4 regions of the Vibrio sp. R10-SG3-ISO3 genome follow, and region 1 is predicted to be linked to each of the others. Evidence: predicted binding sites of a transcription regulator. Region 1 holds the regulator's gene; each other region holds the start of a gene.
The links. Region 1 encodes PurR, which represses purine synthesis genes. Its sites were predicted from a motif close to TNANGNAAACGTTTNCNTNA; they were not measured.
Positions count from the first base shown of each region.

Region 1 (7,355 bases):
ATTGCCCCCTCAAGTGCCCACAGCAGGTCGATGCTGACGTCGGCAGAGTGTGTGGAACGAATCGCTTTATACGCTTCCACTGCGCCCGTCTGCTCCAAACGGGAGACACTGTCGATACCCGCTTTCTTGAGCATTCGCTCGGTCGCTAGACGCAAGTTCGGCAGATCTTTCAGGCGCGTTGGTCTGGCGTTGGTTTGACGCTGCTTGTCTTTGTTGGCCGCCTCTAGTGCAGTGTTTGCCATCGCAATAGTCTGAGCGACATCCTGATCCCAGTCATGGCCAAGGGCGTAGTATTTGGTGACCACAGGGAAACCACGCTTTTTATACACGTATGGCTCGAGTCCCTGAGCATTAAACTGTTGGGCCAACGAGTCGTCGGCGCGTATGTGAAGTTTGTCATTTACCACGAGGGCAAACATGGTGTCATCAGCGAAGATTCCGAATCCACCAAACATTGAGCGAGACTTGATCTTGCCCAATGGTTCAAACAATCCCATTGAGTCTTTTAAAATTGGTTTATCCATGCTGTTATTCTCGGTGTATTACAATACGCCACCAAATTCAGGTCCGAGAGATTAGCAAAAATATGCAGGTTTTGTGTCAGTAGGGTGTCATTCTGGCTCATAAAAGAATAATCCTACTCACGGTGTGAGCGCATAATGCGCGCGCAACGTTTAACTCATTGTATTCTTTGCTTTTGATAAAGAATTACGAAGTGCACATTTGCCATCGGCAACCCCGCTACCAAGCAGTCATCAACGTTGAAATAGTTGAGTGGCTGCAACAGGCCGGAAGCTTTGCGTCCCATCCTTTCGAAATGGTTTGCCCTGTTCGTGGCATTCGTCGAACATAATAAGCATAAATAATTTATGGGCTAAACATCACGTTTTGATGGGTTAAATGTGATCTTAGTTCATAAAATAGAGGGGTGTTACCGAGAGAATAAAGCCCAGCGGATGAGAAGTATTCTCGCTGGGCTAGTCGATGTGATGTGCTGAACTTGTTCGTTGGTCTATTTCACCGTCGCCACGGTATCGCGCTCGACGATTTCTGGGTGCATTTCAAAAATACGTTTTTCATGCTCTTTGTCTTTAATACGTTCGAGCAAAATCTCAAATGCGTTTTTACCCACACGGCGCTTCGGCTGGTGAACCGTCGTTAGCGGTGGTGAAAAGTACTCGGCTAGCTCAATGTTGTCATAACCAATGACCGACATGTCTTCTGGAATACGAATGCCTTTTTGCTGTAAACGGCTCATCAAACCGAGCGCCATCGTATCGTTGAAACAGAATACTGCGGTTGGCTTTTCGTCCATGGCGACGATTTTGTCCGCGGCAAGCACGGCGGTATCGCACTCAAAGTTACCTTCTAAGATCCAATCTTCGTTGACGCTCAAACCCGACTCGTTCATTGCGCGCTTAAAGCCTTGGATGCGTTCTTGGCAGGCCGCTTTTTCAAAATGCCCACTCAAGCAAGCAATGCGCTTGTGGCCGTGATCAATCAGGTATTTTGTTGCGAGGTAGCCGCCTTCTTCCGAGTTGTCGATGATTTTATCGGCTTGTGAGCTTTCCGGGCCCCAATCCATCACCACCTTAGGGATGTCTTTATGACGGTCAAGCATTTCGCTCAACTCTTCGGTCAAATCTGAACACATCACTAAGATGCCATCAACGCGCTTTTCCGCCAGCATGCGAATGTAGTCACGTTGTTTCTCGTAGATGCCGCCAGTGTTACACAAGATCAAGGTGTAGCCTTGACGGTAGCAGTAGCTCTCAACCCCGTCGATCACTTCCGAGAAGAAAAGGTTGGTCGATTGAGTAACCAGCATGCCTATTGTGCGTGTCGAGTTACATTTCAGGCTGCGTGCAACGGCACTTGGGGCATAGTTCAACTCTTGAACCGCTTCCATCACTTTTTCTTGCGTGGCTTCAGCGACAAAGCGTGTTTTGTTGATCACATGGGATACAGTGGTGGTCGAGACACCCGCTAAGCGAGCGACGTCTTTAATCGTGGCCATATGGTTTTGTCCTGTCGATGACTGCCTACTATTCTATGAAAAGTTAAGTCTATAAAAGTAAAGTCTATACAAAGTTTAGAGTATGTAGACAGAAAGTATCAGAAACACAAAAACCGCCCTCAAAAAGCGGTTTGTATTTATTAGTTTTATCGTTTGCGGACCGGATTGTAGTCCGCAACGTCGATTTGGGCAAATAAAAAACCCGCCTTTGGGATCTCGCCACACCTTTTGTATGGGCTTAATCGCTATCGCCTTGCAGGTAGGCTTTATCCAATTGAATGAACGCGCACAATAGCGACGACAGCGCCGCATAGAAGCCGAATGTGTCGAGGCGCTGGCAGCGCTCGGCAAACCTCTCAATCCAAGGGAGTAGATGCTGCTCAATAAAATCGGCTTGCTCTTGGTAGGCGAGATGCGTGTCGCCTGCCGTCTGCTCTGCTGCATGAGCGCCGCGCACAATCAGGTTACCTAAAAAATCCAACTCTATCGCGAGATGATCAGAAGGTTCATTGAGCCCTGAATGCACGGCCACGCCATGTTGTTGGAGCAGAGTGTCCATCTGTTTGGCGGGCTCCCCATTGAGCAGTCCGGATTCATCTAAGTAGACAGAGGCGTAAGGCAACGCGCTGTCTCGGTCGGATTTTAAAAACAGGTCGCAATAGTCGGCTGATAGTTCCAACTGAGCATCTGGCCTGTCTTGCAATCGGTTCAATGCATCGATGAGCCTGTCTGCGGCTACGTTAAGCTCAGGGGTTTGTGCAAGTCCCGTCAGAAAGGTACGTGTGTCCACCGAATGATATTGGGCCAGCTCTTGCTCTGAGAGCTCTTTGGCAAACACGCTCGAAAACCACCAGTAGAGCTCGGCGCGTTGCTCATCAAAGGCGCGCTGCTCTTTTTCGGCGGGAGATAAAGGGTCGGAAATCTGGGCGTTAGGTGTCTCTGGCATGATGGGCTCTCAACTGAATCAGATGCCGTTAAGTCTAACGGATAAAAATGAACAGCGGTCAACCTGATTATGAGAAGAAATGGTCAAATATGGCAATTTGTGAACAGGGCAGCAAAGCTTGCTTTGCATCAATGAATCGCCAACTTTTCACCTCCCAAAGAGGACAAAGATGGAGTTGTGACTAATTATGAATAGAATAAAGCCATTGAATCAGTGTGTGAATAAGTGAGTAGAGCCGATGAGCTACCACATTTTGGTTGTTGAAGATGATGAAGTGACTCGCCGTAAATTGGCGGGCTACTTTCAAACCGAAGGGTATCAGGTGAGCCAAGCTGAGAATGGCGCGCAGATGCGCGACGTACTCAGTAGCAGTCGGGTCGATTTGGTGATGCTGGATATCAATCTGCCCAGCGAAGATGGCTTGATGCTGACACGTGAGCTGCGCAGTCAATCGGACATCGGTATTATCTTGGTTACCGGGCGTACCGACAGCATTGATAAGATTGTTGGTTTAGAAATGGGCGCGGACGATTATGTCACCAAGCCATTTGAGCTTAGGGAACTGCTCGTCAGAGTCAAGAACCTCTTGTGGCGCATCGCACTGGCTGCGGGAGCGCAAAACGCGGGCAGCGATCAGCAAGACGGCGTGGTCCGCTTTGCTGAATGGACGTTCGATATTCAGCGCCGCGCTTTGAGCCGAGGGGATGAACCGGTCAAACTGACTAAAGCAGAGTATGAGCTTTTGGTGGCGCTCTCCTCTCACCCTAACCAAGTGCTCAGCCGAGAGCGTATTCTTAATATGATCAGTCATCGTGTGGACGCACCCAATGATCGCACTATCGATGTCCTGATTCGACGCATGAGAGCGAAGATGGAGGTGGATCCAAAAAATCCGCAGATATTCGTCACCGTGCATGGCGAAGGCTACATGTTCGCCGGAGATTAACGTAGTTCGGCAATTAACGAGCGAAAATTGACGCAAAAGAAACGAAAAATCCAGGCATGCAGCCTGGATTTTTGTTTTAGGTCGAAGACGTTATCCGTCTACGCTGGCGGCCGGTTAAACGTCGCTCTGCGCAGCCTCCACCTCTAAGGCTTGCTCTTCATAATCGGACGCCCAGTCGCGGAGGTGTTGCCAAATGGTGCCCAGCGTTTCATGCCAGTAGCGCTCAGTTTGTTCGAGATATTTGCCCTTCGGCGCGTACTTCTCCCACGCTTGATCGATGTTTCTCTGCGCTAGGTAGTTGGTCGGCGCGGCGTAAGGTTTCAATCCTGCGGAGTGGAATTCATTCAGGGCACGGTTCATGTGACTGGCCGATGTGACCACCACCAACTTCTTGTTCTTAACGAACGCTGCCGCTTGGCGCGCTTCTTCCCAAGTATCTTTGGCGGTTTCGAGCAGAATGATGTCAGATTTAGAAACGCCAAGCGCCAGCGCTACTTTAGCCATCATGCGCGCATTGCTCACTTCAGAACCGGCGGCATAGCCTGAGAGAATCAGTTTAGAGCCCGGATAAATTCGCATCACACGAATCCCTTCGGTCAAACGCATTAGGCCGGCGCGACTCAGTTCTGAGGTGGGCGGAATGTCGTCGTCCACAACATGGCCGCTGCCAAGCACCATCACATAATCAATCGATTCATCGACAGGAAAAAAGGCCGAGTATTGGCGCTCGATAGGCATGAGAAGACGTGATGAAACGGGCTGGAAGGCAACGAGAAAAATGCCAACAAACGAGAAGAGAACAACGAAACATCCTGTTTTTTGTTTTCGTGTGAACATGACGAGCATGAGTCCCACAAGGCCAATGATCAGCAGGGCTGGCAAAGGCATAAGTAAAGCCGAGACGACTTTTTTCAGCTCAAACATACTTAAATAGTCCGAAAAAACACCAGTTGATTATAATTTAAGAGAAAGCCTCTTTATTCCTGCCTTTCTTGTGACAGAATAGCAGCACGATTCAACATCATAACTCAAGCTGCTGTGACTGAAGACCGCAATTTCGACGATATTGCCCACAAATTTGCAAAAAATATATACGGCTCTGACAAAGGCGAGATTCGACAAGTCATTGTTTGGGAAGACCTTCAAACCATCCTCGCCTCGTTACCCGCCAGTGATTCACCACTCGACGTGCTCGATGCCGGGGGTGGGTTGGCACAAATGTCGCAAAAGCTGGCGAAACTAGGCCATCGCATTACGTTATGTGATCTATCTTCTGAAATGCTGCAATTAGCTGAGCAGGATATTGCAAAAAATGGCTTGCTTGAGCAGTATCGCTTGATTCATTCGCCCGTTCAATCCATCGCTCAACACCAGCAGCAACCGGCGGATTTGGTGATGTTTCATGCCGTCATGGAGTGGTTGGCTGAGCCAAAGCCAGCGCTGCAAACGCTGTTAGAGCAGGTCAAACCGGGCGGTATCGCGTCGGTCATGTTCTACAACCATCATGGCCTCGTGTACAAAAATGTCGTGTGTGGCAACCTTCCGCATGTGTTAGAGGGAATGCCGCACCGAAAGAGATTTAAGCTTCAGCCCCAAAAAGGGCTTAAGCCTGAAGATGTCTACCGTTGGATAGAGGAGTCGGGGTTTCACATTGAAGGGAAATCCGGCATTCGTTGTTTCAGTGACTACATTGGCGATCGCCAGTATATGGGCGACTACACCAGTGAGGATGTCTTGGCCCTAGAGAGGCAACTTTGCCGCCAAGAACCGTATGTGTCGCTCGGACGCTATATCCACGTTTGGGCAAGAAAGAATTAAAACAGGATAAACCATGAGTGAAATGACTCTGAATGCCGCTGAGCAACCGATTGATGAGTTGGTGGGTTGGGTCAAGCAGCATGATTTTTCATTGAACCTGACCAACGAACGCTTGGCCTTTTTGATCGCCATTGCCGTGTTGAGTAATGAAAGGTTTGATGAAGAGTTAGGTGAAGGGGAGTTGCATGATGCGTTCGCCATTGTCACTCGATTGTTTGCCGATTCGGGCGAAGCGTCGGCGTTTCGCGCCAACAACGCCATCAATGACATGGTCAAACAGCGCCTTATCAGCCGCTTTACCAGCGAAATTACCGACGGTGCGAGTATCTATCGTCTCTCGCCGTTGGCCATCGGCATTACGGACTACTATGTTCGTCATCGCGAATTTTCCAAACTGAAACTCTCTATCCAACTGTCTATGGTGGCGGACGAAATGGCGAAAGCCATTGAAGCGGCACAAAAAGGCGGAACGGCGGGTCATTGGAAGAAAAACGTTTACGGCGTGCTGAAATACTCAGTCGGTGAAATTTTCGATCAGATTGATTTAAACCAGCGCGTGATGGATGAGCAGCAGCAGTCGGTCAAAACACAGATAGCTGAGCTACTTAACAAAGATTGGCGCGATGCGATCAATAACTGTGAATCCTTGCTGTCAGAAACCTCCAGCACACTGAAAGAGCTACAAGACACCTTGCAAGCGGCGGGTGATGAGCTGCAAAGCCAAATCCTCGATATTCAAGAGTTGGTACATGGCGATGATGAGCTCGAGTTTATTGCCGAAACCCTGTTTGTGTTGCAGATGAAGCTCGACCGCATCACCAGTTGGGGTCAGCAAGCAATTGATCTCTGGATTGGTTACGATCGCCACGTGCACAAGTTCATACGAACTGCCATCGACATGGACAAAAACCGCGCGTTTAGCTCGCGCCTACGTCAGTCGGTCAAAGACTACTTTGAGAACCCTTGGTACCTCACTTACGCCGATGCGGAGCGTTTGAGCGATTTACGTGATGAAGCCTTGGTGTTGCGTGATGATGAAGTGACCGGCCAGGTGCCACTCGATGTGGTCTACGAAGAATTTCAGCAAGTGAATGATGCGCTGTCTGAGCGCATTGGGGAGATGCTCCAAGTGCACAAAGCGCAGGGTCAGCCTATTGATTTAGGCCAAGTGCTGCGCGACTACCTCGCCGAGCACCCCTATACCCATCATTTTGATTTAGCCCGAATTGTTGTCGATCAAGCGGTGCGACTGGGTTACTCCGAGTCCGATTACCAAGCGATTCAGCCCGATTGGCAAGCGATCAACAATTATGGTGCAAAGGTACAAGCCAATGTCATCGACAGATACTAATGAATACATGCCAGAGAATCTGGTCAAAGCGATCTCTAATCCGCTGTTTCCGGCGCTAGACAGCATGCTGCGTGCCGGGCGTCACATCTCCAGCGAAGACCTCGACAACCACGCCTTGTTGTCGGATTTTGAAGTGGAGCTATCGAGTTTTTATCAGCGTTACAACACCGAACTGGTGAAAGCGCCTGAAGGCTTCTTTTATTTGCGTCCGCGTTCGACGTCGCTGATTAACCGCAGTGTCCTGTCTGAGCTCGATATGCTGGTGGGCAAAGTGTTG
Region 1 is NZ_JCBDHE010000017.1:162,661-170,015, forward strand. It holds gene AC6R1A_RS04875 (TfoX/Sxy family DNA transformation protein) at 1-524, opposite strand, end outside; cyclic di-GMP riboswitch class I at 729-837, opposite strand; gene purR (HTH-type transcriptional repressor PurR) at 1,013-2,017, opposite strand; gene torD (molecular chaperone TorD) at 2,256-2,963, opposite strand; gene torR (two-component system response regulator TorR) at 3,202-3,909, shown strand; gene elyC (envelope biogenesis factor ElyC) at 4,024-4,833, opposite strand; gene cmoM (tRNA uridine 5-oxyacetic acid(34) methyltransferase CmoM) at 4,930-5,727, shown strand; gene mukF (chromosome partition protein MukF) at 5,741-7,078, shown strand; gene mukE (chromosome partition protein MukE) at 7,059-7,355, shown strand, end outside.

Region 2 (7,355 bases), on a different contig from region 1:
ATTGAATGTAAGCGCGATGCAGTAGGCGAAGTGGTGCTCAACAACCTCTACGCACAGACTCAGCTGCAAACGACTTTCGGTATCAACATGGTGGCTCTAAATAACGGCCAGCCACAGCTATTCAACCTAAAAGACATGTTGAAGTGCTTCGTTGACCACCGTCGTGAAGTGGTCACTCGTCGTACTATCTTCGAACTACGCAAAGCACGTGAACGTGCGCATATCCTTGAAGCGCTATCCCTTGCGCTTGCAAACATCGATGAAGTTATTGAACTGATCAAAAACGCACCAACACCAGCAGAAGCGAAAGTGGGCTTGGTATCGCGTGGTTGGGATTTGGGTAACGTTGCATCAATGCTTGAGCGTGCTGGTACTGATGCCGCACGTCCAGAATGGCTAGAAGATCAATACGGTATCCGTGATGGTCTGTACTACCTAACAGAAACTCAAGCGCAAGCCATTCTAGAACTTCGTTTACATCGTCTAACCGGTCTAGAGCACGAGAAGATTCTTGATGAGTACAAAGCGCTTCTAGATGAAATCGCGGAGCTTATGCACATCCTGGCTAGCACTGAGCGCTTGATGGAAGTTATCCGTGAAGAGTTAGAAGCGGTACGTGATGGTTACGGTGATCCTCGTCGTACAGAAATCACAGCGGCCACCCATGACATCGATATGGAAGAGCTGATTGCTCGTGAAGACGTAGTGGTAACCCTGTCTCACGAAGGTTATGTGAAATATCAGCTACTGAGTGATTACGAATCTCAGCGTCGTGGTGGTAAAGGTAAGAGCGCCACCAAGATGAAGGAAGAAGACTTTATTGAGCGTCTGCTTGTCGCCAATACGCATGACAATATTCTCTGCTTCTCGACTCGCGGTAAGACCTACCGTTTGAAGGTGTACCAATTGCCTCAAGCGACACGCACAGCGCGTGGTAAGCCAATCGTTAATATTCTGCCTCTTGAAGAGGGAGAGCGTATTACCGCTATTTTGCCAGTTGATGAGTTCTCGGCAGACAAATACATCTTCATGGCGACAGGCGATGGTACAGTGAAGAAAACGTCACTGGATCAATTCGCCAATGTTCGTTCAAATGGTCTGATTGCAGTGAACTTGCGTGATGACGATTCACTGATTGGTGTGGATATCACTACCGGCGAAAGCGACATTATGCTGTTCTCTAAAGCGGGCAAAGTGGTGCGCTTTAGTGAAGATAAAGTCCGTGCGATGGGCCGGACCGCAGCAGGTGTGCGCGGTATGAAGCTAGCGGATGATGACCAAGTGGTGTCACTGATTGTTCCTGCGAACGAAGGCGATATCCTCACTGTGACGCAAAACGGCTACGGTAAGCGTACTGAATTGGCGGAATACCCAATTAAAGGTCGCGCAACCCAAGGTGTTGTCTCTATCAAAGTCTCTGAACGTAACGGCCCAGTCGTTGGCGCTGTTCAAGTAGAAGAAGGCGATGAGATGATGATGATCACCGATGCCGGTACACTGGTACGTACTCGTGTGGCGGAAGTGAGCCAAGTCGGTCGTAACACACAAGGTGTGACTCTGATCCGCACCGCTGAAGATGAATCGGTCGTTGGATTACAACGTATCGATGAAATCGAACAAGCAGACATCATCGATGGCGAAGATGCTGAGCAAGATGAGTCAGCACAAGTGAGCGCGCCAACTGACGCACCGGATGTGAATGACGGTGATGACGAGCAAGTGTAATCTTACTCTGTTACGTTGATAAAGAAAGCCGAGGTTAATCCCTCGGCTTTTTTGATCGATTAAAAATTGGCGTCAAAAATATATCGTTATAACAATAGTTTAGCTAATTGATGAGCGAAATTTAATTCACGTGCATAGGTGCTATTTTGCCTATAGAATGCGCGCGATGTTTATTTACTCACTCAATGCGAACCATGAAGTTATCACTCAAACAAAAACTCATTATTGCTAGTTTGTCGGCCGTTGTTTTGATGGCCAGCGTCTTGACTTGGCTGTCTGCCCAGCAACTTGCCAATCAAACTCATCAAGGTGTACAAGACCGTGCAGAAAGTATCGCCAATGCGGCGACCTCAGGTATTGCCGACTGGATAGCGATCCGTAAGGATATTGCGTCTGCCTTCAATCAATACGTGGGCGAAGAGAATGTTGTGCCTTATCTGCAACAAGCAAGCAATGCTGGTGGCTTCGACGACATTTTCTACGGCACACCGAAAGGAGAGATGTTCCGTTCTCACCCTGAGCGCAATCGTGCCGACTACGATCCGCGAGTCAGACCTTGGTATATCGATGCCAAGAATGCAGGACGCCAGATGATCACCACGGCTTACCAAGATGCAATCACTAATGCGCTGCTTGTGACGATCGCTCAGCCGATTACGCAGGGTACGCAGCTACTCGGCGTGGTTGGCGCCGATGTGCTGATTGATCAGCTGATTAACGACGTCATCAACCTTAATGTAGGCAAAAATGCGCACGCGATGTTGATTGATACACAAGATGGTAATTTCCTCGCTCATCCTGATAAAACCTTGCTGCTCAAACCGGTCAGTCAGTTGTTCGACCGATTATCTTTGCAAGACATCAAACAAGCAGCAGACGAGGGATCGATACATCGATTACATCAAGGCAATCAAGAGAAGCTGTACTATTTCAAATCCGTTGCCCACACTCCTTGGATTTTTGCTATTGAAATGGATGTGACGACTGAAGAAGCGGCGCTCAATCAGTTGATGATCAAGCTGGTGGTGACGTCACTGGTGATCACGGCAGTGGTCATCGCACTGGTCTCTTGGTTGGTGAGCTTCCTATTCCGCGACTTAGTGCGCGTGTCGACCGCGTTGGAAGCCATTGCGTCAGGCGAAGGGGATTTAACTCAGCGTCTAGAGCCAAGAAGTGACGATGAAGTGGGTCAACTGGCGGCAAACTTTAATACGTTTGTCGGCAATATGCATGCGATGGTATCGAAGCTGAGCCTTGTGTCTGCCTCATTGTCTGAGCAATCGAAAAGCACAGCACGAAATGCCGCGCAGCGAAGTGAACGAATTCGTTTGCAGCAAGATGAGATCAACATGGTCGCCACAGCCATCAACGAGATGGCGGCCGCGACGCAAGAAATTGCCGGCAACGCGGACCACACAGCGCAGAACTCTACCCAAGCGGTGTCAGCCTGTATGCAAGGTGGTAAACAAGTGGTGCAAACGCAAAGCTCGATTCAGAACCTGGCTAATGAAGTTCAAGTGGCGACAAAAGTCATTCAAGAGTTAGAAGTCCATGGCAACAGCATCAATACCATTCTTTCGACGATTCAAGATATCGCAGAGCAGACAAATTTGCTCGCCTTGAATGCGGCCATTGAAGCCGCTCGCGCTGGTGAGCAGGGTCGTGGGTTTGCGGTCGTTGCCGATGAAGTGCGCGTGCTTAGCCAACGCACACACTCATCGACCAAAGAGATCCAACACATGATTGAGACGCTGCAAGGCACCACGCTAAAAGCGGTGGGCATCATGCGTGATAGTGGACAATTAGCGGGAACCAGTGTTGAAGACGCGGATTTGGCGGCACACAGCCTCACTGATATTCAACATGCGGTCGAGCGTATTAGCGATATGGCGACTCAGATCGCCTCAGCGGCAGAAGAGCAAGCCTCGGTGACGTCAGAAATCACGCGTAATACGGTTGGTATTCGTGATGTCTCCAATGAATTAGCCGATGAAGCGCATGACGCTGCGGCGCAAGCAAGACAGCTTTCCGAACTCTCACTTGAGCTTGAACAAGAGATAAAGCGTTTTAAGCTCTAAGCGATGAGATGAAAAGCCACTAAGTAGAGATATCATTGTTAAGATAAAACAACGCCCAGCTTAGCTGGGCGTTGTCGTTTCAGTCGAACAGGTCACTTAGTCAATGAGACCGTAGTCTGCGGCAAGAATGTCGATGATCTCTTGCTTAGGATTATCGCTGAGCGTAATCGCTTTGCCGGTGATCTTTTCTGCGATACCTGTGTAGGTCTTTGAGATGTCCATCAACGCAGAGAGAGGAAGGGCATTATCACGAGCTAGGGCTTCACGCTCAGGCATGCGATCTTTATTGAGCAAGATGTCTGGGTCAGGGAAGTGGTTTAGCAAGAATTGGCGGAAACCTTCTTTTGAGTTCTCGACAATATTGCCGGCTTGGTATTGCGCTTCATCCCAAATACGTGAAGAGTCCGGTGTCCCCACTTCATCCATGTAGATGACTTTTTCCTGACCCGCCGCGTCGGTGACGTAACCAAACTCAAATTTGGTATCAACAAAGATTTGACCGACTTTCGCTAGCGCAGAGCTAATAACGCCAAAGCCTTCACTGAGTAGCTTCTCATAAAGCGCGATGTCGCTTTGCTTTGAGAAGTTAAACGCGGCAAAGTTCTCCTCAATGTTACGGCGACTGATGTTAACGTCGTCCGCTTCTGGTACACCAGGGATGCCACGCAGAATGCCTTTAGTGGATGGCGTCATAAGTAGCTCTGGAAGCGCTTTGTCTTTCTCTAAGCCCTCAGGTAGTGTGATACCACAAAACTCGCGCTCACCTTTTTCGTAAGCACGCCACATTGAACCGGTGATGTATTGGCGGCAGATGGCTTCGATCATGATGGGCTTGGCTTTTTGCACGATCCAAACCAGTGGGTGAGGAATGTCGAGAATGTGGCTGTCTGCGAGCCCATTGTCTTTAAACAGTTGGAACCAGTGGTTGGAGATGGCGTTTAACGCCGCCCCTTTACCTGGCACGCCTTTTAGATTCCCTTCACCGTGCCAAATGCAGTCAAACGCGGAGATACGGTCACTGATCACCATAATTGCTAGTGGTGCGTCAGGCGACACGTCGTAACCTTTTTCTTCGATAAGGCGTCGGCTATCGGCTTCGGTTAGCCAATACACAGAGCGGACTTTACCACTGTGAACCGGTTTATCAGTGCGGATGGGAAGATCGTCATTAACGGCGAGAACTTGTTCTGCGAGACTCATTTAGACATTCCTATAATTTGTCAAAAATGGTTGATAAGCCATGAAGGCCCTTCATTTGCAGAGCATGATACCAGAACTTTTTCTCTGTTCCAGATAAAAAGCAAACGTTTGCTTGTTTTTAAGTTGAATGAGTTAGGCCTTGGTTTCAAATCAAGAAACCGCGAAAAGAAACGCCTCTTATCACAACGATAGGAGGCGAAGCAGTGAGGTTTCGATTTAGTGGTAGTGATGCATAGACGCATCAACAAAAAAGACTTCACACTGATGTTGCTTGGCCAGTTCTTTCAATAGTCGCTGTTCGATAAGAGAGAGCTCACTTGAGGCAACCACCGCACTGGCGTTACCTGATTGAATCGCTTTGGTCACAATATCGACTTCCGACTGAATTTGCGATGGCTTCATGTGGATGATTTGATTGCAACGCACTTGATGTGAGGACAGTTGAGCAAAATCTGGACGTGGGCATTTACCTGTAAATAGAATCCACTGTTTCTGCTGTGACAGATCAGCCAGTCGTTCAAGGCTGGTGTCATCCAAAGACAGAGGCTGGGTAGACTGAGCCAACACATTAAACTTTGAGTAGCCGTGACGAGGTGTTTGAACTGAAATCATAATACTGTCCTTTCATACATGCTGTATGTGTATACAGTAGTTTTGTTGTGGCGAAGACGCAAGCATTTTTTGCGCGCAAAATGAGCGGGTCAGGTAGGTTAATAAAAGGGGGTTGTTTTCTAACTATCTGATAAGTAGTTAAATTATATTGGTTTGATAGGTTGAATGAGAGCTTTGAAAAGGTGCAGAAAATGTGATGGGTGACTCACTCTACTCAGCAGGAGGCCAAGTAGAGGCGAACAGGGTGAGAAGAGGTGCTAGAGAAAACGTTCTGGATAGTCGCTAAAAATACCATCCAATTGAGAAAGGTGTTTGAGTCGTTTCGGATTATTGATGGTGTAGCACCACACTTCATACCCGGCATCTTGTAGTTTTGAGACGGTAGACTTGGTCGCCCATGTTGCGCCAATATTGCAGCCTGTCGCCTCCACCTCTTTGAGAAGTCGCCAATCCTTGCGCTTCAATCGCTCGGTAAGTAAAGCGCGTCGACACTGAGGAATTTGCTTTGCTAACTCGCGCATCACGTCATGGCTAAAACTCGACAAAATAATGCGCTCTAGCGGTATTGAGGTCGCATTGAGCGTAGAGGCCAATAGCGCGCATACCGATTGGGCGTCGTGGGTATCAACTTTCACTTCAATATTCAGCTTGATGTCGCTGGGTTCAATAAGTGTCAGTAGCTCTTCAAGGGTTAACAGGGTTTGTGGTGTCACTTGACCTTCATGGCGCGCCGCAAAATTGAGCTGTTTGAGCGCACTGAGGGTCAAGGTGTCGACTCTGCCTGTACCATTTGAGCAACGGTCAACAGTATGGTCGTGACACACGACGAGATGACCGTCTTTGCAAGGCTGCACATCGACTTCAACCCAAGTAAGGCCAAGATCTATCGCCGCTTGAATGCTGGCGGTGGTGTTTTCTGGATAGTGTCCTGCCACGCCGCGGTGGCCAATAATGAGCATATCTGATTCTCAACGAAGTTGTTTGGTCTGAGAATACGCGTCATTGAGTGGATGTGGTAGTCATTTTGATCTCTAAGTTGTGCTCGCTCTTTCAACAGATTGCGATTAATTCTACTGGTTTTTATGCCATTAACGATATTTTTATCTAATATTTAATTTGAAGATAAAATTAAATTGGAAAAAAGAGGTTTCAGACGATTAGAATACGCCCAGAGCACTAAATTTGATTGGAACAAGGAAGAGAGCATGAAGATCGGAGTGATCGGCGCTGGCGCAGTGGGTGTGGGTGTCTGTAATTATCTACTGACATTGGGCAGTATTAGTGAACTGGTGTTGTTGGATCAGAATCTAGCAAGGGCGGAAGGGGAAGCGTTCGATTTTCGCCATACTGCCGCGCTAACATTCACAAAAAATACCCACATTGTGCCGACCGATGACTATCTCAGTTTGATTGGCGCAGACATTGTCGTGATTACCGCGGGCGCGCAGATTAAGCAGGGGCAGACTCGAATTGATTTGGCAGAAATCAACGCCAAAATTGGTGTTGATATCGCGAGGAATGTTGAGCGCGTCGCACCGAACGCGATACTCATCGTGGTCTCCAACCCTTGTGACATTGTCACACACTTTATCACAACCAATACTGGCTACACGGCGGAGAAAGTGATCAGCAGCGGTTGTGTGATTGATACCGCACGTTTGATGAGTATTGTGGCTAACCGCGTCAACTTAGATCCTAAAAACGTTTTCGGTTATGTTCTTGGTGAGCATGGAAGCAACT
Region 2 is NZ_JCBDHE010000048.1:10,762-18,116, forward strand. It holds gene gyrA (DNA topoisomerase (ATP-hydrolyzing) subunit A) at 1-1,725, shown strand, start outside; gene AC6R1A_RS14890 (methyl-accepting chemotaxis protein) at 1,920-3,803, shown strand; gene AC6R1A_RS14895 (phosphoribosylaminoimidazolesuccinocarboxamide synthase) at 3,900-5,003, opposite strand; gene AC6R1A_RS14900 (hypothetical protein) at 5,220-5,612, opposite strand; gene AC6R1A_RS14905 (glycerophosphodiester phosphodiesterase) at 5,873-6,574, opposite strand; gene AC6R1A_RS14910 (lactate/malate family dehydrogenase) at 6,821-7,355, shown strand, end outside.
Region 2: the regulator PurR is predicted to act here: its motif matches at 5,100-5,119, upstream of AC6R1A_RS14895 (phosphoribosylaminoimidazolesuccinocarboxamide synthase).

Region 3 (7,355 bases), on a different contig from region 1:
ATCCACCACCACATCACGGGTTGCCGTTGTGAAACGTAAAGAGAATGCTCATGTCCCAAGATAGCGCGAAACGCCTTAACAAATTCATCAGTGAAACCGGCTTTTGTTCACGTCGAGAAGCAGACCGACTGATAGAGCAAGGTCGAGTCACCATTAATGGCCAAGTGCCGGAAATGGGCACCAAGGTGCTTCCCGGAGACGATGTTCAAGTCGATGGAAAACCTATCAGTGGTGCCACCGATAAACCGATTTATATCGCTTTAAATAAACCGACTGGTATCACCTGTACAACCGAGCGAGATGTACCGGGTAACATTGTTGACTTTATTGGCCACAAAAAACGCATCTTCCCAATTGGTCGCTTAGATAAGCCGTCGGATGGGCTGATCTTTCTGACCAATGATGGCGATATCGTCAACAAAATTCTTCGTGCGGGTAACCATCACGAAAAAGAGTACGTCGTGCGTGTTGACAAGCCCATCACCGATGACTTTATTCATAAGATGAGCAGCGGCGTCCCGATTTTAGATACCGTCACGCTACCGTGCCGTGTCACCAAGGAAACCAAGTTTTCATTTCGAATCGTGCTGACACAAGGGTTGAACCGTCAAATACGCCGTATGTGTGAAGCGCTGGGATACGAAGTATTCAAGTTACGCCGAGTTCGCATCATGAACATTACCTTGGATGGTATCCCTAACGGTCAATGGCGCTACTTGTCTGATCAAGAGGTTGAGACGATTCTCGCTATGTGTGAGGGCTCAAGCGGGACTGAAGAAGCCTCAAAGGTTGACAGCAAAGGGCGAAGAATCCGCCGCGCAACCGATGCAAAGCTCTTTGATAGTCGAGAAGAGAATCAAGAATCCAAAGCGCGACGCAATCAAAAGCCGCGAACGTTTAAAGGTCGCAATGCCGATGATCTTCGTCACGCGCCTAATTCGAAAAAGGGCCGCGCCCATCACCACAATCCAAGCCAAAAGCCCGCCACCAAACACTCAGGCCCCACGACCAAACCGGCAAAACCACGCACCGGCGGCACGCTAAGTTTGAAGAAGTAACGCAGGCGAAGTATCCGTTCAGCGCTTTGCTGCAATTAAAAAGGAGCATCATTCAATGCTCCTTTTTAGTCTTTACAAGTCAATCAACACACTAGCGTATAAAGTGACTTAGATATCAACGATTACTTAGTGCCGAAAATCTTGTCACCGGCATCACCAAGACCAGGGACAATGTAACCTTTATCGTTCAGTCTGCTGTCAATAGCAGCGGTGTAAAGTTCCACATCTGGGTGCGCTTTTTCTAGAGCTTCGATGCCTTCTGGCGCAGCAACCAACACCAACACTTTGAATGACTGACAACCTTGCTCTTTAAGAAGGTCAATCGTCGCAATCATAGAGCCGCCGGTAGCAAGCATAGGGTCAACAACCAACGCGATACGCTCATCAATGTTTGACGCCAGTTTGTTGAAGTACGGCACAGGCTCCAACGTCTCTTCGTCACGGTAAATACCCACCACACTGATGCGAGCACTAGGAATGTGCTCTAGCACGCCGTCCATCATACCTAGGCCAGCACGAAGAATCGGCACAACGGTGACTTTCTTACCCTTGATTTGATCCACTTCTACCGGACCATTCCAACCGTCAATGGTTACTTTTTCTGTTTCAAAGTCTGCGGTCGCTTCATAGGTCAGCAAGCTGCCGACTTCTGTTGCAAGCTCGCGAAAACGCTTAGTGCTGATATCACCTTCTCGTAGAAGACCAATTTTGTGTTTCACAAGAGGGTGTTTAACTTCAACAACTTTCATTTCCATCTCCGGATCTATGGCAAATTTCAAATAAACTTGTCGATTATAAACGATTTCGTTCACAATTTCTTGTCGTAGCGCAAAAGAAAAAACTTGCGCAAACGTTTGCTATCTAGCTTTGACCACTGGTAGAATAGCGCCGTTTTCACATCCAACTTTCTAACCGAGGACTTCCCCGTGAGTGCTGATAACACTTCTCTTAGCTATAAAGATGCTGGCGTTGACATTGATGCAGGCAACGCACTTGTTGACCGTATTAAAGGTGCGGTAAAACGTACACGTCGCCCTGAAGTAATGGGTGGTATTGGTGGTTTTGGCGCGCTGTGCGAATTGCCAACCAAGTACAAGCATCCAGTTCTCGTCTCAGGGACAGACGGTGTGGGCACTAAGCTGCGCCTTGCTTTGGATATGAAAAAGCATGACACCATCGGTATTGACCTTGTGGCAATGTGTGTCAACGACCTGATTGTTCAAGGTGCAGAGCCGCTGTTCTTCTTGGATTACTACGCAACAGGTAAGTTGGATGTCGATACGGCAGCGGATGTTGTGTCAGGCATTGCAGACGGCTGTGTGCAAGCAGGTTGTGCACTGATCGGTGGTGAAACCGCAGAAATGCCAGGGATGTATGAAGGCGAAGACTATGACGTAGCAGGCTTTTGTGTTGGCGTCGTCGAGAAAGAAGACGTGATTGACGGCACGAAAGTCGCAGCTGGCGACGCGCTGATCGCGGTCGGTTCAAGCGGTCCACACTCAAACGGTTACTCACTCATTCGTAAGATTCTTGAAGTCTCTGGTGCTGACAAAAACGAACAGTTAGCTGACAAAACGATTGGTGAGCACCTACTCGAACCCACCAAAATTTACATCAAATCGGCACTCAAGATGATTGAGCAGCATGACATTCATGCCATCTCGCACATCACTGGTGGCGGTTTCTGGGAAAACATCCCTCGCGTACTGCCTGAAGGCACCAAAGCGGTGATCGATGGTAACAGCTGGGAATGGCCAATTATCTTCAAATGGCTACAAGAGAAAGGCAACGTCACAACCCACGAAATGTACCGCACATTTAACTGTGGTGTTGGTCTGATTGTCGCCCTACCTAAAGCACAAGCCGACGCAGCGGTTGAACTGTTGAAAGCCGAAGGCGAGAACGCTTGGGTGATTGGCGAGATTGCAACAGCGCAAGCAGGCGAAGAACAAGTAGAGATCAACTAAAGATGAAAAGCGTTGTTGTTTTAGTTTCAGGGAATGGTTCTAACTTGCAAGCGATTATTGATGCTTGTGAAACCAACATCGATAATGGCCGAGTAACCGCTGTTTTTTCAAACAAAGCAACCGCTTACGCTTTGGAACGTGCGAAAAAAGCCGGTGCTGGCGCGCACTTTCTTGATCCAAACTCATTCGATACTCGCGACGCCTTTGATCGCGAATTGATGAAGCAGATGGATGAATACAAGCCTGACGTTGTGGTCTTGGCGGGTTATATGCGCATTTTAAGTGGCGAGTTCGTTCGTCACTTTATGGGGCGAATGATCAACATCCACCCATCGCTGTTACCCAAATACCCGGGGCTCAACACTTACCAACGTGCCATTCACGCCGGTGACGAAGAGCATGGTACCAGTGTCCATTTTGTCACTGAGCAACTTGACGGCGGGCCTGTCATTTTACAGGCAAAAGTGCCGATCTTTGATGAAGACACCGTCGAAACCCTCACCGAGCGCGTGCAAACGCAAGAGCACAAAATCTACCCTCTGGTCGTAAAGTGGATGGTGGAAGAGCGCCTCGTGATGAAAGATGGCAAAGAAGCCTACCTCGATGGCAAGCTGCTCAGCATGCATGGTTACGCCGAAGAGTAATCAAACCGTTTCAATCCATTGGCGAGCGTTAATGCTCGCTTTTTTTTACGCGGCGTTTCTCCTATCTCACCCTGTTGGTGAAAAAAACGACTAAGGCTTCACGAGTTTGCGCTAGCGCAACCGAGCGCTTTGAGTTTCCTCTCGTCCCTGTGTATATTTGAGAGCAGTTATCATTTGTTAAGGATACCAACATGCAAGTTTATCAATGCTGTGACATGGTTCGTGAGCTTTACGCCCAGATAGGTAGTGGCGATCAAGCCTATGTCCCACAAGCCATCACCTGCGCGCTCAAAGCACTTAATGACATTGCAGCGGATGACGCGCTGCCTAAGTCGGTACGAGAAAAAGCGGCCTTCGCAGCGGCCAATCTGCTGATTTCTGATTTTGAGGATGCATGATGAATTTGAGCAATTTTGCCAGCATGGATAGCGTGATGCTGATGAGCATCGTCAACATGAAATTGCGCGATGATTTTGCGGGGGATCTGAACAAGCTTGCGGCGTATTTCGATATTGACCGTGCTGCCCTTGAAGCAAAGCTTGCGAGCGCAGGGTTTGAATACTTGCCTGAGGCGGGGCAGTTTCGTTAACGCGACCGCCTCTCTGCGAGCGCTAGGTTGTCTTGGCTAGCGCTCAAAACAAACGTGCCTACACTAAGGTAAGCACGATAAGGTCAACAACAGTGACTACTTGGCTTTTTTACGCGCGTTATGACCGGCTTGCGCTTTGGCGAATACCGCCAATTGCTCTTCACCCCAAGCTTGTGCAGCTTGTTCAGACTCAAACCCTGTTTCACTTTTTGAAACGTGAGTTTTACGTGATGTCACTTGGCGAGTGATTGTCGCACTCCACTGTGACTCTTGTTGAGTAACATGCAACGCATATTTTTTATTGGCATTCATAAATTGTTTCCTCAGACCAAGCGACCCTAATGATTGGGCCCTTCGCAAAAAAGTGCGCTATTAGAGCTTAAAAAAGCATCGCTGGCTAGTAGTTTTTTCGCTAAAAACACATTTCGCCAAAAATAAAAAAGCGCAGCGAATTCACGCTACGCTTTTGACTCGATTAATCAGGCTTAGCCGATGTTCTTACGAGCGTTTTGGAACATACGCATCCAAGCGCCGTTTTCACCCCAACCTTCTGGTGCCCATGAGTTGGCAACCGTGCGGAATACACGCTCAGGGTGTGGCATCATAATGGTCACACGACCGTCTTGTGTGGTAAGACCGGTAATCGCATTTGGTGAACCGTTCGGGTTGTTCGGGTATTGCTGTGTTGGGTTACCGTGGTTATCAACGTAACGTACTGCAATCGTACCAGACGCTTCAATCGCTGCTAGGTGGTCTGCATCACGTACTTCAACGCGACCTTCGCCGTGAGAAACCGCGATAGGCATACGTGAGCCTGCCATACCATCAAAGAACACAGAATCCGATTTCTGTACTTCCACTAAGCTAGAGCGTGCTTCAAAACGCTCAGATTCGTTGCGAACAAAACGTGGCCACAAATCAGCGCCAGGGATCAGCTCTTTCAGGTTCGATAGCATCTGACAGCCGTTACATACACCAAGAGAGAAGGTATCGTCACGGTTGAAGAAGCTTTGGAACTGCTCACGTGCTTGTGGGTTGAATAGGATAGACTTCGCCCAACCTTCACCAGCACCTAGTACGTCACCGTAAGAGAAGCCGCCACACGCCACAAGACCTTGGTATTCATCCAACGCTGCCTGACCCGTTAGGATGTCGCTCATGTGGATGTCGGTCGCTTCAAAGCCAGCACGGTCAAATGCCGCTGCCATTTCAACGTGAGAGTTGACGCCCTGCTCACGCAAGATAGCCATTTTCGGCTTCGCACCTTTTGCGATGTAAGGCGCAGCAACATCTTCGTTGACATCAAAGCTTAGATTAACGTTCAGACCTGGATCAGAGTTGTCTTTCTTCGCTTCAAACTCTTGGTCAGCACAGGCAGGGTTATCACGTAGACTTTGCATCTTATGTGTGGTCTCAGCCCAGATAGTACGAAGTTCTGTACGAGAGCGCTCAAGGATAACCGTCTCACCCGCGGTGATAACAAAGCTGTCTGTTGCTTCTACTGAACCAATAACGTGAGAACATGCCTCTAGGCCGTTGGCTGCTAGGACTGCTTTCACTGCGTCTAAGTCATCGTTCTTCACCTGAACAACCGCACCGAGCTCTTCGTTAAATAGCGCGGCAAGCGCATCGTCGCCTAGGTTTGCGATGTCCGCTTTCACGCCACAGTGACCCGCAAAGGCCATCTCTGCCAAGGTCACGAACAGACCGCCATCCCCTTTATCGTGGTAAGCCACCAGCTTGTCATCACGAACTAGCGTTTGCATGGCGTCAAAGAAGCCTTTTAGCTGCTCTGCGTTATCCACGTCCGCAGGCTTATCACCCAGTTGTTTGTAAACCTGTGCGAGTGCTGTCGCGCCTAGACGGTTCTTACCGTTACCAAGGTCAACGAGAACCAGTGACGTCTCGCCTTTGTCAGTATGTAGCTGAGGCGTTACTGTCTTACGAACATCTTCAACACGACCAAATGCGGTGATCACCAATGAAAGTGGTGAGGTCACCTCTTTGCTTTCACCATTATCTTCCCATTTAGTCTTCATCGACATGGAATCTTTACCCACCGGGATAGTAAGACCTAGCGCTGGACATAGCTCTTCCCCGACGGCTTTCACTGCTTCGTAAAGACCGGCATCTTCACCTGGGTGACCTGCTGGAGACATCCAGTTCGCTGACAGTTTAATGCGCTTGATATCACCGATATCTGTCGCTGCAATGTTTGTTAGAGACTCACCTACTGCTAGACGTGCTGATGCACCAAAGTCGAGAAGAGCCACTGGTGTGCGCTCACCCATAGACATCGCTTCACCGTGGTAAGAGTCGTAGCTTGCTGCGGTTACCGCGCAGTTTGCCACTGGAACCTGCCAAGGACCAACCATCTGGTCACGCGCAACAAGACCAGTTACCGAGCGGTCACCGATAGTGATCAGGAAGGTTTTCTCTGCCACTGTTGGTAGGCGTAGAACGCGATCAACCGCTTCGTTAATTTCGATGCCATCGCGTTCAATCGCTGGGCTATCGACTTTAAGTGTTTTCGCATCACGGTGCATCTTCGGCGTTTTACCCAACAAGATGTCCATTGGCATATCGATTGGCGTGTTGTCGAAGTGAGAATCTTCTAGTGTTAGATGACGCTCTTCAGTAGCCACACCGACCACCGCGTAAGGCGCACGTTCACGCTTACAGATGGCATCGAATACTTCCATATTCTCTGGCGCCACTGCCATTACGTAACGCTCTTGAGATTCGTTACACCAGATCTCAAGTGGGCTCATGCTCAGCTCGTCGTTTGGTACGTCGCGTAGCTGGAATAAACCACCACGTTCGCCATCATCACACAGCTCTGGTAGTGCATTTGAGATACCGCCTGCACCCACATCGTGGATAAACGCGATTGGGTTGCTCTCACCAAGCTGCCAACAACGGTCGATCACTTCCTGACAACGACGCTCCATCTCTGGGTTTTCACGCTGTACAGAAGCAAAGTCAAGATCTTCCGCAGACTGACCTGACGCCATTGAAGAGGCCGCACCACCGCCAAGACCAATGTTCATCGCAGGACCACCCAGTACGATGAGTTTTGCACCCACAGGGATCTCTT
Region 3 is NZ_JCBDHE010000040.1:53,343-60,697, forward strand. It holds gene rluF (23S rRNA pseudouridine(2604) synthase RluF) at 51-1,058, shown strand; gene upp (uracil phosphoribosyltransferase) at 1,181-1,807, opposite strand; gene purM (phosphoribosylformylglycinamidine cyclo-ligase) at 1,985-3,025, shown strand; gene purN (phosphoribosylglycinamide formyltransferase) at 3,028-3,669, shown strand; gene AC6R1A_RS10095 (YaeP family protein) at 3,861-4,067, shown strand; gene AC6R1A_RS10100 (DUF4250 domain-containing protein) at 4,067-4,258, shown strand; gene AC6R1A_RS10105 (DUF3622 domain-containing protein) at 4,355-4,570, opposite strand; gene purL (phosphoribosylformylglycinamidine synthase) at 4,744-7,355, opposite strand, start outside.
Region 3: the regulator PurR is predicted to act here: its motif matches at 1,901-1,920, upstream of purM (phosphoribosylformylglycinamidine cyclo-ligase).

Region 4 (7,355 bases), on a different contig from region 1:
GCTAGCACGAAACCTACGCTTTGAAATCGAGCCCTAGCCCTGTGCTGGGGCTTTTGTTTGTCTGCTCATATTTTGTGCTATCCATGTTGGTGCTATTCATATTGGTGGCGTAAAAAAGCCGATGCAATTGCATCGGCTCATTACTCATCTCCAATAGCCTACCCAATCAGGCTATTTCTCTTCGTCTGGCAGTTTGACGTTGAGCTCGAGAACGGAGATGTCGTCATCTTTGTGCTCAAACGACAGGTCGACCATCGATGGGTCAATGTCGACATACTTCGCAATGACCTTCAGAATATCTTCTTTAAGCTGAGGCAGATAAGACGGCGCAGGGTCGTTTTGACTGCGACGCTCGGCCACAATGATTTGCAGTCTCTCTTTGGCTAAATTCGCAGAGCTCTTTTTCTGCGGGCGGAAAAACTCAAGTAATGACATGCCTAATTAGCCTCCAAATAGTCGTTTAAAAATCCCTTTCTTCTGCTCTGTGAGGAAGCGGAAATCCACTTGCTCACCGAGAAGACGCTCAACCGTATCATTATAGGCCATACCGGCGTCGGACTCGTCGTCGAAGATGACCGGCACCCCTTTGTTAGAGGCATTCAAAACCGCTTGGCTCTCCGGGATCACGCCGAGCAGGGAAATGTGCAAGATCTCTTCGACATCTTCCACGCTGAGCATTTCACCTTGATTTACGCGCGCAGGGTTGTAGCGCGTGAGTAGCAGGTGCTGTTTCACCGGCTCTAAGCCTTCTTCTGCGCGACGGGATTTAGAATCGAGAATACCCAGGATACGGTCGGAGTCACGTACAGAAGAGACTTCTGGGTTGGTGGTGACAATTGCTTCATCAGCAAAGTACAACGCCATCAAAGCGCCTTGCTCGATGCCTGCTGGTGAGTCACAGATAATGAATTCAAAACCCATCTTATCCATGTCATCGAGCACTCGGCGTACGCCTTCTATGGTGAGGGCGTCTTTGTCACGAGTTTGAGAGGCGGGCAAGATGAACAAGTTGTCGGTACGTTTGTCTTTGATCAGCGCTTGATTGAGCGTTGCTTCGCCATTGATGACGTTAACAAAGTCGTACACGACGCGACGTTCGCAACCCATAATCAAGTCAAGGTTACGCAGACCAATATCAAAATCGATCACAGCGGTTTTTTTGCCTTTCATCGCAAGGCCTGAAGCGATAGCAGCGCTAGAGGTGGTTTTCCCTACGCCGCCTTTTCCTGATGTGACAACAATAATGCGTGCCATTCGTTGGTTCCTTTAAACTATTAAATTGTTAACAGCTCGAATTTGAGTGAATCGTCGCTCAAGCTGAACATCACTTTCTGTTGCCAATATTCCTCGGCAAACTGTTCCGTAAGCCAGTAGTGCCCAGCAATAGACATCAATTCTGCATTGAGTTTGTTACAGATGATGACGGCGCCCGTGTTGCCACTGGCCCCTGCAATAGCGCGACCACGCAAAGTGCCATGGATATGAATTGAGCCATCGGCAATCACTTCGGCGCCTTCACTGACATGATTGAGTACCACTAAATCCGCGTCTTTGGCGTAAATCTGTTGCCCAGAGCGCACCGGGGTGCGCACAATTTTGGTGGGCGCTAAGGTCGCGGGCGCTTGTGTGGGGGACTTGCTTGCCGTCATCACGGCGAACTTAGCGTCAGACGCTAAGTTTTGTGTACGTTTGTCTGGGCATCCCGTCACCCCAACAGGTATCATGCCCGCTTGGGCGATGCCTTGCTTTAGCTTTACAAAGTCCAATTCGCCCGCCACCTTTGAAATATTGATCACCACAGGTGCGTGAGCAAAAAACGCAGGTGCCGTTTGCACTTTCTGTTGTAAGAAGTCGATGCATTTGTCGACATCGTTATCGCTAAGGTGCAAAACGGACAAGGTGAAACTACTGCCTTTCAAGTCAGGCGAAGCGGCGCTGGATGATTGGGACGGTTTGGATGGAGCGGTGACGCTCTCTGACCCAATGGTCTGTGGCCTGCTTGTATTGGGCTCGGTCATATTCGACATATAGGTAAGTGGCAACCTCTTAAGGGCGTTGCTTGGGACTAGGGGACTCATGTTATATTCCCTCCCTAAGCTCAGCAAGTTATCTTGCGCTCAATTGGGTGTTTTGCTCTCAAAAATAGCGAAACATTGACGTTTAATGACAATGAGATAAAAACATAGACATGCTTTGTGCAATTTATAAGAGTTCAAAAAAAGAGGGCGCGTACCTCTACTTACCGAAAAAGGACGATTTTTCGCAAGTTCCTGACACACTGATGCAGATGTTCGGTAAACCTACAATGGTGATGATGGTTAAGCTCGACGGGCGCAAGTTAGCACAAGTCGACATCGAAAAAGTGAAGCAATCCATGCAAGATGAGGGCTTCTTTTTGCAACTGCCACCCCCACCGAAAAACCTGCTTGATGAATACAAAGAGCAGAAAAAAGCTCGCCAGCAGTCGAATAATTCATAGTTCTAAAGACTCGCTAAAATTGCTCAAGGAGGGCAATGTGAAAACAATACTGTCAGCTGTTCTAGGATTGACACTTTCAGGCACTGTGTTGGCAACGTCAGTGTCTGCGAGTGAGGTGTCATTTGATGATTACATCCAAACACTCAGAAATGAAGCCAAAGCGATGGGGATTGCTCAGCCCGTCATCGATGAGGCATTTGCCAATGTGACTCATAAACCACGCGCCGTGACGGCCGATAAGAATCAGCCAGAGAAAAAACTGACCTTAGATGAGTACATTCCACGTGCCGTACCAAAATGGAAAATCGATCAAGCCAAAGCTCTTTACCAAAAGCACCACACTGAGTTGACTCGCATTGGCGAGCAATATGGTGTGCAGCCGCGCTTTATTGTTGCGCTGTGGGGCGTTGAGAGTAACTTCGGAAAATTTACCGGCAATTACCCCGTCATTGATGCACTCGCGACCTTGGCGTACGACGGCCGCCGTGAGGCCTTCTTTCGCAGTGAAACCATGGCCGCGTTACAGATTCTAGAGCAGGGCCATATTGCTTTTGATGACTTTAAAGGCTCATGGGCAGGGGCGATGGGCCAGTGCCAGTTTATGCCAAGCTCGTTTTTAGCCTTTGCTGCGGATGGTAACGGTGATGGTAAAAAAGACATCTGGACGACAGAAGCGGATGTGTTTGCTTCGGCGGCCAATTATTTAAGTCAATCCGGTTGGGACGATACCTACACCTGGGGACGTCAAGTGACGCTTCCCGCTGGGTTTGATACGTCAATTCAAGGGCGAGCGCCGGACAAAGCCAAATATTTGCAACAGTGGGCGTCAATGGGGATTAACCGTTTTGATGGCCGACCGCTACCTAAGCTCGACCAAGATATCCAAGCCTGGTTGATCGCACCCGATGATGGGAATGGGCGTGTTTATTTGGTCTACAATAACTATAACGTACTAATGAAATGGAACCGGTCTTACTACTTTGCGCTGGCTGTTTCACACCTTGCGGATGCAATTGTGATGTGATGCGGTAAACAAAAACGACGAATCCTCCTACATTCAGTTGCGCTTAGCTTGACGGTGTCTATATTTGATTGACAATAAATAATGTAGCATTATCTAAATAAGTGATTGGTTTTGTAGCAATGACTGGAGCGCGATGAACGTACACCACTTTGTAGCGGATAAATTATCCGAAGTCGTCTTAATGAAACAGCAGCGCCAGATGATGATGATTCGGGTGCTCGCTGTCTTAGGTGTCTCCTTCCTTGCGGCCTTCTCTGTCTATAGTTTTTATCGCGGCGATATTGAGCTGGGCACAACGCTGGCCTTTTACTCCTTGGTTGGCATCGTCACCATCAAAATGATTAACCTGCAACATCGCTTTGGTCTTGCTGGGCTATCTTTTATGATCTACTCCTTGAGTTTGTATCTTATTTTTACTGGAGGGTATGAAGGTACTGGCATTATGTGGGTCTACCCACTGTCTGCCATCGGCATATTCATCAATAGTTTTCGTGTTGGAGTGGGGCTCTCGGTACTGAATATTGTCCTTACTTCCTTGATCTTCGCCTTTGGCTTGGCGCAGTTTCCGTACCCATACCATGTAGGGTTTCGCTTGGTATTAACCTTGGTCGCGATGTCAGGTATGTGTCACATCGTGATCTATTTTCAAAGTCAAATGGACGACTATATTTTGAAAATGGATCAAGAGGGCATTCAAGAACTGGCTTACATTGACTCGCTCACCCAACTGGCGAACCGAGCGAGCTTTATGTCGGTATTGTCTCACGCGACCCGCCTTGATGAAAACAAGCACACCGCGATCATTTACCTCGACTTAGATAACTTTAAAGCGGTCAATGACCGTTATGGTCACGATGTCGGTGACAACGTGTTGTACGATTTTGCCAAGCAAACCAAAGCCATCGCGCAGCAAGCGTTGGGCGAGAGACTGCAAAAATACGACATTGCCCGCTTGGGCGGTGACGAGTTTGCCATTTTTGTGCGCGATTATGAGTCGGAGCAAGAGGTGGTTGATTTGGCAGAGCAAGTGGTCGCGCTCTTTTATGGTCACCATTTGCAATCACTGAACAATATTCACGTTGAGATTGGCGCCAGTGCGGGTATCTCATTTAACAATGAGAAGATGACCTTAAGTCAGTGTTTGAAAGTGGCGGACAGAGCGATGTATCTCGCCAAAGAAGCCGGGTCGGGTAATGTCAATGTCGCTAAAACAGCCTCAGAGCCGCGAGAAGAAGCGCTGCTCTGAGGAAGGATAGGGCGCTAGTTATTTGGTATGAAATTGCTCACACGCTAGCATAGTATTCTCAATCAAGCTCGCCACCGTCATTGGCCCAACACCACCAGGGACTGGCGTAATAAAGCTGGCGCGCTCTTTGGCTTTATCGTATTCCACATCACCCACCAACTTGCCTGACTCCAAGCGGTTGATACCGACATCGACCACGACCGCTCCCTCTTTGATCCAGTGACCTGGAATAAAGTTAGGTTTACCTACCGCAACGACCACCAGATCCGCTTGACGTACATGACCTTCTAGATCTTGAGTAAAACGGTGACAAGTCGTGGTGGTACAGCCCGCAAGCAGGAGCTCCAATGTCATTGGTCGACCGACAATGTTGGACGCGCCAACCACCACTGCGTGTTTGCCACGAAGATCGATGTTGTAGCGATCAAGCAGGGTGATGATGCCTTTCGGCGTACAAGAGCGCAGTTTTGGAATGCGCTGCGCTAGGCGGCCCACGTTGTAAGGGTGGAAGCCATCGACGTCTTTCTCTGGATGAATGTGTTCAAGCACGGCGGTAGAGTCGATTCCCGCTGGTAGCGGAAGTTGAACCAAGATGCCGTCAATCTCATCGTCAGCGTTCAGTGTGTCAATCAGTGCAAGCAGCTCAGTTTGACTTGCGGTGGCAGGGAGGTCGAACGATTTAGACACAAAGCCCACCTCTTCACACGCGCGGCGTTTGCTGCCGACATACACTTGTGATGCCGGATCTTCACCAACGAGAACCACAGCCAAGCCAGGGGCACGTAACCCAGCGTCTAGGCGCGCTTTCACACGAGCCGCGACTTCGGAACGGACGGTTTGAGAAATCAGTGTTCCATCGATATTTTGAGCAGTCATGACTTTCCTTTAATCACAATGGCGAATAATTTGTCGCGCATTGTCGCAAATAATTGAATGAACATCCATAAGCAAACGTTTGCTTTGAGTTGTTTTTAAACACCTTAACCGCCAATGCCCCTTTTTTAGTCACTTAGATCATAATGATACGAAAAGGTCTTGTGTTAAGACCTCGAACTCGTATAATCCTGTCCCTGTAGCGCGCCCTTAGCTCAGCTGGATAGAGCACGTCCCTTCTAAGGATGTGGTCGTAGGTTCGAATCCTACAGGGCGTGCCATATATCCGAAAAAAGCCCGATAATTCAATGAGTTATCGGGCTTTTCGTTTTTCTGTGGTGCCTCTGTGGTGCCGCTGAAATCTATTTTTATCAACTTTTGTTAAACCCCACCTATTTTCGACTCTTCGCTTTTTTCGAAACATCACTCTCTTTTTGTCTATCCGATCGCTTGCTTCATCTATACAAAATGATACCTTCTACAACTGAGCTATTAAGTAACAAGTTGCATGGAGTTTGCAGTGGCAGGGTTGAGCCAAAAACAGACAGACGAGTTGATGAGTATCGGGCTTGATGTTCATCAAGTGAAAGAGTGTGAAAACATACTAATCCAAATTCCAAGTGACACCGATCTTTCGTCAATTAAGCGCCTATCTAAAGCGTTGCAACAAGCACAGTCAGGCTTTGACGATATCAGAAATACCGATCCCAATTTCTATGACGAAATAGAGCGGCAACTTCAAAGCAAAGTAGCTTGGTCACGCTCCCTATTAAGCACCATAGCTGAGACATTAGAGGGAGTTCACGCTCAGCAACAAGGTGTCTACGTATCAGAGGTGGATTTTGATTCCAATGAACAAGTAACGCGGGTTACGACTCCCAAAAGCAGGGACTTTCGTCGCTATCAAGCCCTGACAGATCTGTGGCGTTCATGGGGCAAAGTAGTGAAAACCACGAAAGAGTCTGAATTTTTCTCCTTTCTTACGATTTGCCTCAAAGGTGGCTTTTCTTTTGACGGTGTCGCTAGTGTTAGAACTCACTACCTCAGGTATTTTTGGGGTAAAACGAAGGAGATCTCGACAGGTGACACAGAACACGAATCAGATCTCTTGGAGGTTGAAATTACTCTGAAAAACGGACAGAAACAGGTAGCGCGTATGAGAGTCCCTAAAATGGATGCGTTGGACAAGGATATTCGTCAACTCAAGAAAAGTCGACGCTAGCCACCGACAATTCACAAACGTGAAGGGAAGAGAGGGATGCTGATACCGTTTGGCTTGAAGGATGATAAATACCTAGACATTAGTGAGGTGCAACGGGGTAGAGCATGTGGTTGTGTTTGTCCAAGTTGCAAACAAAACCTTGTGGCTAAAAAAGGGCCCAATCCGGATAAAATGATCCACCACTTTGCCCACGACAAAAAGTCGAAAGATGAAACGGGTGAGCCGATAGAGTGTCAATATTCATTCTGTGTGGTCGCAAGGCTTGTGATTAAGCAATGCTTAAAGGATCTGGACCAGTTTGAGATACAGTTGCCTGATTGGAAGCTTGAATTAGAAAAGAGAGATGATTACGGAAGGGAGGTCACCGTCTCTGGATATGTGACTCAAGCACATCATTTAACGATTGATGATTTTGAAGTCGAGCCTTCGGGGCACTACTCAGAGCTCGATATCCTTTGTCGCATAAATGGGTATTTGGTCGGTATCCACTTTAGTTATCACGGCAGGCCAA
Region 4 is NZ_JCBDHE010000045.1:115,638-122,992, reverse strand. It holds gene minE (cell division topological specificity factor MinE) at 172-435, opposite strand; gene minD (septum site-determining protein MinD) at 442-1,254, opposite strand; gene minC (septum site-determining protein MinC) at 1,275-2,078, opposite strand; gene AC6R1A_RS13310 (YcgL domain-containing protein) at 2,189-2,479, shown strand; gene AC6R1A_RS13305 (lytic murein transglycosylase) at 2,517-3,503, shown strand; gene AC6R1A_RS13300 (GGDEF domain-containing protein) at 3,637-4,749, shown strand; gene folD (bifunctional methylenetetrahydrofolate dehydrogenase/methenyltetrahydrofolate cyclohydrolase FolD) at 4,768-5,625, opposite strand; tRNA gene AC6R1A_RS13290 (tRNA-Arg) at 5,827-5,903, shown strand; gene AC6R1A_RS13285 (hypothetical protein) at 6,143-6,844, shown strand; gene AC6R1A_RS13280 (competence protein CoiA family protein) at 6,881-7,355, shown strand, end outside.
Region 4: the regulator PurR is predicted to act here: its motif matches at 5,693-5,712, upstream of folD (bifunctional methylenetetrahydrofolate dehydrogenase/methenyltetrahydrofolate cyclohydrolase FolD).